Regions from separate parts of the Roseibium sp. Sym1 genome, predicted to be linked through region 1. Evidence: riboswitches for the same ligand, from Rfam matches in the RefSeq annotation. Region 1 holds a riboswitch; the other holds the start of a gene.

Region 1 (4,393 bases):
CCGCGAAACGTCACAGCATCGCTACAAGCTGCAGCGGCGGGAAACGCCTGTCACGGGCGACCGGCTGCGGCGCTACGAGGAGGTCGACGAACAGGCGATCCACGTCATGGTGCATACGTTCTACGGCTGCATCCGTGAACATCCGCGTCTCGGGGAAATCTTCGGGCGGCGGCTCGCGGGCCGCTGGGAAGAACACCTGCCGAAGATGGAAGCCTTCTGGCAGTCGGTCCTGATGAAGAACGGCGCCTACAAGGGCAAGCCGGTACCGGCCCATCTGAAACAGAAGGAACTGGTCAGCGCCGACTATGCCGCCTGGCTGGGCGTGTTCCGCCCGGTCATTCGCGAATTGTTCGTGCCGGATCTTGCCGACGAGATCATCGCGGTCGCCGAGCGCATCGCGCAAAGCTTGTGGCTTGCCACTTTCGGCATGCCCGGAGCGACCCCGCCTGCCGAACTCGCCTCGAAGCCGTCTGACTGGAGCGGATCATGCTGGTAACGATTGTCCTCGTCGCGGAGGCCCTGGTGGCCGTCTGGTTCACCGTGTTCTCGCTCATGCTTCTGTCCATGTACCTGGACAGCCGGACCATGCCCCTGCCGAAGCTCGACCTCGCGGGCCGCACGCTGATCGGCAGCGCCAAGCTCGCCTTCGTCACCGGCATGGTGGCGCTCGCAGCGATGACCATTTTCGAAATCAATGCGATCAGCTGATCACGATACTCAAGGAACCCTGGACTATGTTCACACCCAACATGCTCAGCCGCGCATTGCCGATCCTGCTGATCTGGGTCGCCGCGCCCCTGCCGCTCTGGATCATGGTCGTGTTGATGATGCTTGTCTGATCAATGAAGGACTTGTGCTTGTCATGCTTGCGGGTAGTCTTTTCGTCTGAATCGGAAAGAGGGGATCAGGCGTGAACGAAGAAACACCGCAGGGCGAGCTGACATTGCGCACCATGGCCATGCCGGCCGACACCAACGCGTCCGGAGACATTTTCGGCGGCTGGGTGCTGTCGCAGATGGACCTTGCCGGGGGCATCGCCTCCGGCCAGCGCGCGGAAGGCCGTGTGGTGACCATCGCGGTCGACAAGATGAAGTTCATCCGCCCGGTCCATGTCGGCGACGTCCTGTGCGTCTATACCAGCGTCGGTCGCGTCGGCACGTCCTCGATGGAGATCAGGATCGAGGCCTGGGCGCTGCGCCACCGCTACGGCCACCGCGAAAAGGTCACCGAGGCGATCTTCACCATGGTCGCCGTCGACGACAGCGGCAAGCCGAGGCCCGTGCCCACGCAGCACTGAGGTGGCAACGCCAGGCCCCTGTCATCACAGCTTGGCCTCACCCAATGACGTCATCCTGAGGAGGACCGTCAGGTCCGTCTCGAAGGATCCGCCACTTGCTCCGGTATGTGCAGCCGCTCCTTCGAGACGCGCGCAAGCGCGCTCCTCAGGATGACGCCGAATGGTTGGTTGGTACCTGCAATTCGAGGGGCGAGCCTGCTTCGAAAACCCTATGAAAGCCGTCCCGTCCGTTGCCGGTTGAGGATGTCGGCGAACAGGTCCTCGTCGACGGCGCAGGTGCAGCCATTGGCCCACAGCTGCAACAGGCCCTTCAGCCGGTCGATCCTTGCCTGCGCGGACAAGGGGGCCTTGTGGCAGGGCAGGCCGCCCAGAATGCGCAGCGTGCGGATCCGGGACAGGACGCAGTCTTCCGCTGCTGCCCGCCAGACATCGTCATCTGCAATCTGCGACTGGACGGCCAGCCGGTTCTCGATCAGTTCTGCCGCGCGTCCGGCAAAAGGGTCCTGAGTCAATTAATCCTCCATCGGTTGCCCGAGGAGGACTGGCGCATTTGAGAAAACCGCTTGATTGCCGGAGTGCCCCAAAAGGATCGATCCGGCCGCATCCCTGTTGCGGAAACCACCTTGCCCGGTCGGCAGGTTGGCGAGGGCGCCAGCCCTTCTCTTGATGATGGCGCGCTTATGCCACGGCACATGGTGCTTGGCAAGTCCCCCGGCGCATGTCACATCTTCCCCAAACGCATGTTTGGAGACCTTCCTTGCTGGACAGATCCGCTCTGCATCACAGCCGTCCGCTTGTGCCGGTTCTGCTGGCCTTTTGCGCCTGTTTTGTCGATGTCGTCTGCATTCTAGGACTGTTCCATACCTTCACCGCCTTTATCACCGGCACCCTGGTCGTCCTGTGCACCGAAGTCTTCCACAAGGGGGACAATGCCGCGCTGAAGGTGTTCGTTCTGGCAATGTTCTTTGTCTCCACCCTGTTCTGGTTCACTGCCGTGACCCGGCTAATCCGGGCGGGAAGGGTCACCGTCGGCCAGCTGTTTGCGCTCGAGGCGGCGCTGGTCGCCGCATTCATGCTGGTGGCGGGGCTCGGGGATCCTTCGGTGTCGGGCCCGCTGGGCGCCGTCACGCTTGTCGCCGTCGGCCTGTCGACAGTCGCCATGGCACTGCAGAACGTGATCATGCTGACCCTGCTGCACCGTCACGTGCCGACCACCATGATGACAGGCAACTCCCTCAAGCTGGTGCTCGGGATCGCCGACTATTTCCAGCATCCTGAAAACCGGGAGGACAGCCGTTCCAGGATCGTTCACCAGGCTCTTGTGATTGCGGCATTCGCAGCCGGCGGCCTGCTGGCCAGTCTGCTGATGACGCTCTTCGGGTTCTGGGCGCTGGCGGTGCCGGTCGCAGTTCTCCTGCTTCTGGCCGCGGTACAGCCGTCATCGGAAGGGGAATTGGCGGAAACAGGAGCTCAGGCGCGCCGGTCGTAGTCCACGCGGCCATCGACCAGATGAATGCGCCGCTGCATCCTGGCCGCCAGGTCCAGGTCGTGGGTGACGGCAATAACCGTCGTCCGTTCCTTGTCGACGATCTTCTGAAGGCTCTCGAACACCTGTTCGGTGGCGGCGGAATCCAGGCTGCCGGTCGGTTCGTCCGCCAGGATCAGGTCGGGTGAATTCGCCAGGGCCCGGGCCACCGCGACGCGCTGGCGCTGGCCGCCCGACAGCTGTTCGGGTCGCCGGTGCAGGAACTCTTCCAGGCCGAGACCCGCCAGCAGTCCGGTGGCATGGTCCAGTTGCGCCTTGTGCGACAGCCTGCCAAGCCGCTGCATCGGGATCATGACATTGTCGAGGGCACTGAATTCCGGCAGCAGGAAGTGGAACTGGAAGACGAAGCCCAGTTTTTCGAGCCTGAGCTGGGCCATTTCGGCGGAGGTGAGATCATGGGTCGGCCGGCCGCCGATCCGCACTTCTCCGTCGGTCGGCCGGTCGAGCAGGCCGAGCAGGTAGAGCAGGGAAGACTTGCCGGATCCCGACGGGCCCGTAATCGCGACGAACTCGCTCTCGCCGACGCTGAACGTCACATCCTCGACCAGTGTCACCGGCACCACGGCGGGCAGGATGCGCGTAAGGCCGCTGACTTCCAGCAGCGGGGAGGACGGGGTCGCCTCCGGGGCCAGGCTCATGTCGCCCCCCGGATGATGTCGACCGGATTGAGCCGGGCGGCCTTGCGTGCCGGCAGCAATCCGGCAATGGCGGAGGAAAAAAGCGCCAGCAGGCAGGCTATGACATAGTGATAGAAGGCGAAATGGATCGGCAGGCGAGTCATCTCCACGTCGGTGGTCACCTCGAACTTGACCGTGGCGAGATAACTCGACAGGGCGAACCCGAGCGCGGACCCGGCGACGGCGCCGAGCACGCCGATCACGAGGCCTTCCAGCACGAAGATCCGCTGGATGTCGCCTTCCGGAAAGCCGAGCGATTTCAGGATGGCGATGTCCCTGGCCTTTTCGTGCACGATCGTGGAGACGATGTTGTAGATGCCGAAGCCCGCGACGACCAGAATGGCGCCGACCACGGTGTACATGATCACATTGCGCACGAAGAAGGCCTCCATCAGGCCCTCGTTGGCTTCTTCCCAAGACACCGCCTTGTAGCCGAGCTGCCGTTCCGCGCGGGCCGCGACCTCGTTGGCGTCCTTGATCCGGTTCAGGTGGATGGAGATGGAATTGATGATGTCCGGTTTTTCCAGAAGGATCTGGACCGCCTTGAGGGGCGCATAGGCGAGGCCCTCGTCGCTGGTGGTGATGCCGGTGTGAAACAGTCCGACAATCTTGAAGCGCTTGGCGACGCCGTTGGCCGAGGTCAGCGTGACCGTGTCTCCAAGCTCCGCGCCCAGCCGGTTGGCCGCCTTGTCGCCGATCACAAGGCCGTTCGCGGTGGTGTCCAGATCTTCGAAGGAGCCCTGACGCATGTCCTCGCTGATCTTGGAGACGGCCAGTTCCCGTCGAGGAACCACGCCGATCAGCGTCAGTCCGATGTCCTGCCCGCTGTAGCGCAACACGGCCTGTCCGCTCAGCCGCGGAGCCATCGTGCCG
Region 2 (4,393 bases), 330 kb from region 1:
GCTGAAGGCGGAGGTCGGCGGCCAGAGGGCGTGAGGCGCTTGTATCTCGGTCTTGGCCGTTTTACGACAAACCCCTCGCCAAGCCGCGGCGTTTTGTGAGGGCCGTTGAGAATGTGGCCGATCCTTCGAGACGCCGCTGCGCGGCTCCTCAGGATGACGCAGAATGTGTTGCGCCCCTGTGATTGTGCCATTCCTTCTGCGTCATCCTGAGGAAGCGCGTCAGCGCTGTCTCGAAGGAGTGGCCCCGCACTCAAACCCCTCAATCTTCGTCATTGCCGGACTTGATCCGGCAATCCATGCCGTGACAGTGGCCAACAGCAATCGCATTGGTTTGGGATACGCAACGGCATGGGTCCCCCGATCCCGTCGAAGGCAGGCCCATGGTCGAGCCATGGGACGACGACGGAGCGTGTTCAACAAGACGGAACAAATGGTGGGCCGGCTTAAAGCTTCGCCAGCACCTCGTCCGGCCCCTCCACCGTCAGCGTCACGCCGTCTTCGGTGTAGTCGCGCGCAAGCACCGTCAAGCCGAGGCTTTCGATCCGTCCTTCCAGGTCCGAGCTTGAGGCGAAGTCCGCGCTGACGGTCCGGGTCAGGATCTTCCGGAACGGCACCAGCCTGGCGTTGTTGATGGCATCCTGGGCGGCGCCGGAATAGGCGCGGGCGAGGCCGCCGCCGCCGAGCTTGGTGCCGCCGAAATAGCGCACGATCAGCACCGCGCAATTGATCAGCTCCGCGCCCTGCAGGACCCGGAGGGTCGGCATGCCGGAGGTGCCGGCCGGTTCGCCGTCATCCTTGCCGCTTTCCTCGATGCGGTCGTCCTCCAGCAGGCGCCGGTGCGCGGTGACGATATGGGCCGCTTTCCTGTGTTCCTTGCGCAATTCCTCGAGACGCCGGTCGAAGTCGTCCACCGGGACCAGATGCGCCAGGAAGCGTGACTTCCTGTCTTCCAGGAAGCCTTCATATTCGCGGGTGACGGTTTTCAGGGCCATGTCCGGATCAGGCAGGCGTCCGGAAATGCTTGGACAGCTTCAGCGCCTGGCCCTGGTAATTGGAGCCGATGCCCTCGCCATAGAGCCGCTCGGGACGCTCGGCCATGTGCTCGTAGACCAGCCGGCCAATGGTCTGGCCGTGTTCGACGATGAACGGGACGTCGTGAGAGCGCACTTCAAGAACCGCGCGCGAGCCGACGCCACCGGCACCCGCATGGCCGAAGCCGGGATCGAAGAAGCCGGCATAGTGGACGCGGAACTCGCCGACCAGCGGGTCGAACGGCACCATTTCGGCGGCATAGTCCGGCGGCACATGCACCGCTTCCTGGCTGACCAGGATGTAGAAGGCATCCGGATCGAGGATCAGTTCGGAGCGCTGGCGCCGGTAGATCGGCTCCCAGAAATCGAGCACGTCCTGCGCGCCGACGACATCGACATCGATCAGGCCGGAATGCTGCTTGGCGCGGTAGCCGATCAGACTGCCCTCGCCGGTGCCTTCCAGGTCGATGGAGAGCTGCACGCCGTTGCCGATGCGCTCGTTGCCGCCGCTCATCAACGTGTGCGCCCTGTGCACCTCTTCCAACGTGGCATCGGGAATGAGCGACTGGCCGCGGCGGAAGCGGATCTGGCTGAGCCGCGAACCGCTGCGCACCAGGATCGGGAAGGTCAGCGGCGAGATTTCCGCGTAGAGCGGACCGGTGTAGCCGGCGGGAATGGTGTCGAAGGCAAGGCCGTTGTCGGTGATGACACGGGTAAAGACGTCGAGCCGGCCGGTGGAGCTCTTCGGGTTGGCGGTCGCGGAAATGTCGGCGGCCAGCGCGAGACTTTCCTGCAGCGGCACGATATAGACGCATCCGGTTTCCAGAACGGCGCCCTCGGACAGGTCGACCGTGTGCAGCTTGAGCTGTTCGAGCCGGTCCGCCACCTTGATCGCCGGTCCGGGCAGGAAACTCGCCCTGACGCGGTAGGCCACCCGGCCGAGGCGCAGGTCGAGGCTGGCGGGCTGTACCTGGCCGTCGACCGGCGGGGCGGCCGCGGCAATTTCGCCGGCGGCGAACATGGCGTGAATGATCCGCTCGGGCAGAATGCCCTCGGTCTTAAGAGATGCGCTTCCGTTCAAGACCTGCCCCACTGTCATATTCATCGAGAATTCCCGCGATAATCCTTCCTAACGTCCTTAACGGATGCGGCCCGCCGCGCCAACCGGCTTTGCGCGTGGGAAGCTGTTTTCGCCAAAGAAGATTGACCCCCGCGGCTTTATCCCGTAGGACAAGGGCACTTCGTGGTGATTTGGGCCGGCCGGCTTGCAGCCACGTTAAACAAGTCGCTAAAAAGGCCGGAGGTGCAAACCCCGGTCTTGAGGCTGGGGTTTTTTGCGTTTGGAGCATGGAAGAAGATGACTGAGATCACCAAGACCGGAAACAAGAACTGGCGTCCCGCAACCAATCTGGTCCATGGCGGCACCATGCGTTCGCCCTTCGGTGAGACGTCGGAAACCATCTACCTGACGCAGGGCTTCACCTACAGCGATGCCGAGGCCGCCGAGGCACGCTTCAACGGCGACGATCCGGGTTACGTCTATTCGCGCTATGCCAACCCGACGGTCACCATGTTCGAGGACCGTATCAAGGCGCTGGAAGGCGCGGAGGCCGCGCGCGGCACGGCCAGCGGCATGGCCGCGGTCAACCTGGCGCTGATGGCGTCGGTGAAGGCCGGCGACCACGTCATCGCCGCCAAGGCCCTGTTCGGCTCCTGCCGCTATATCTGCGAGACCCTGCTGCCGCGCTTCGGCGTGGAAAGCACGCTGGTCGACGGCACCGACATCGACCAGTGGAAGGCCGCCGTCCGTCCGAACACCAAGGCGCTGTTCCTGGAAAGCCCGACCAACCCGACGCTTGAGGTAATCGACCTTGCCGCTGTCTCGGCGATAGCCAAGGAAGCCGGTGCCCGGCTGATCGTCGACAATGTTTTCGCGACGCCGCTCTACCAGTCGCCGCTGGAATTCGGCGCGGACGTCGTCATCTATTCCGCCACCAAGCACATTGACGGCCAGGGCAGGTGCCTCGGCGGTGTTGTCCTGTCCGACGAGGAATGGATCACCGACGAGGTGATGCCCTTCATCAAGCATACCGGCCCGCACATGAGCCCGTTCAGCGCCTGGGTGCTGCTGAAAGGCCTGGAAACCCTGCCGCTGCGTGTCGCGCGCCAGACCGAGACCGCCGGCCAGGTTGCGGATTTCCTGGCAGGCCAGTCGAAGGTCTCCCGGCTGATCTATCCGGGCCGGGACGACCACCCGCAGGCCGACGTCGCCAAGCGCCAGATGAGCGGTGGCTCGACCATGCTGGCCTTCGAGATCGACGGCGGCAAGGAAGCGGCGTTCCGCTTCACCAACGCGCTGGAAATCATCAAGATTTCCAACAATCTGGGTGACGCCAAGAGCCTGATCACCCATCCGGCGACCACCACGCACCAGTCCATCGGCGAGGAAGCCCGCGCGGAACTCGACATTTCCGACGGCCTGCTGCGCCTGTCGATCGGCCTGGAAGATCCGCTGGATCTGCTGGAGGATGTCGAAAAGGCACTCGGCGCGATCTAGTCGCCGTGGATTAGCAGCGCCTGGACGCCGATCAGCACCCTTGCGCCGGCGGAGACAAAACAGACGGCGGCAAAGCCCCAGGCGAGCACCGGGAACCAGCCGGGCAGCAGCGCCATCAGCAGGAAGAGGGCAATGGTCTCCGTGCCCTCGGCCAGCCCGCCGATGTAATAGAGCGATTTCGAGCCCTGGGCGGCGGTTGTGAGCCTGTTCTTTTCCGCCATGATGGCGAAGGCGAGGAAGGCCGATCCGTTGGCGTAGAAGCTGGCGAGCAGGGCGGCGGCGGCAAGGGCGTTGGCCTCGGGGTTCTGGACCGCAAAGGCCAGCGGAATCGCGCTGTAGAAGAAGAAGTCGAGGGTGATGTCGAGATAGCCGCCGAGATCCGTCTTGCGGCTGGCGCGGGCAACGGCCCCGTCGAGCCCGTCCGCGAGGCGGTTGAGCGCAATCAGCACAAGCCCCGGCAAGGAATGTCCGAGTGCAATCGCCAGGGCAGCGCCCAGGCCCAGGACAAAGCCGACCAGCGTCACCGTGTTCGCTCCGACGCCGGCGCGGGCAAGGATCAGGCCCGCGCGGTTGAGCGGCGGGTCGATCAGGGGGCGCAGGCGGGCATCGAACATGGGGCGGATCAACTTTGTTTGGATTGTGCCGTCTACATGCAAAATCCTTCCGCAAATCACAAGCAAATCCGGGTGAGGGATGAACAACCCTCTTTCACGCTTGTGTCATTCGCCCTATAAGCGCCTCCGGAACGTAAGCCTGAAGGCAAAAGGAACAAACGTGTCGGGCAGTTACAGCGCCATCACCGAAG

The links. Region 1 has a riboswitch for S-adenosylmethionine ahead of O6760_RS01080 (hypothetical protein). Riboswitches for the same ligand answer to the same signal wherever they lie in the genome.
Region 2: it holds a riboswitch for S-adenosylmethionine, as region 1 does, so the genes downstream of both, O6760_RS30250 (O-succinylhomoserine sulfhydrylase) here and O6760_RS01080 (hypothetical protein) in region 1, are expected to answer to the same signal.

Annotation. Positions count from the first base shown of each region.
Region 1 is NZ_CP114786.1:232,576-236,968, reverse strand. It holds gene O6760_RS01095 (group III truncated hemoglobin) at 1-496, shown strand, start outside; gene O6760_RS01090 (hypothetical protein) at 487-708, shown strand; gene O6760_RS01085 (acyl-CoA thioesterase) at 953-1,297, shown strand; gene O6760_RS01080 (hypothetical protein) at 1,507-1,809, opposite strand; SAM-I-IV-variant riboswitch at 1,851-1,972, opposite strand; gene O6760_RS01075 (YoaK family protein) at 2,055-2,786, shown strand; gene O6760_RS01070 (ABC transporter ATP-binding protein) at 2,768-3,481, opposite strand; gene O6760_RS01065 (ABC transporter permease) at 3,478-4,393, opposite strand, start outside.
Region 2 is NZ_CP114786.1:6,597,492-6,601,884, reverse strand. It holds gene O6760_RS30265 (ion transporter) at 1-34, shown strand, start outside; gene O6760_RS30260 (IMPACT family protein) at 444-992, opposite strand; gene O6760_RS30255 (2'-deoxycytidine 5'-triphosphate deaminase) at 1,000-2,136, opposite strand; SAM riboswitch at 2,265-2,344, shown strand; gene O6760_RS30250 (O-succinylhomoserine sulfhydrylase) at 2,389-3,588, shown strand; gene O6760_RS30245 (CDP-alcohol phosphatidyltransferase family protein) at 3,585-4,202, opposite strand; gene apaG (Co2+/Mg2+ efflux protein ApaG) at 4,363-4,393, shown strand, end outside.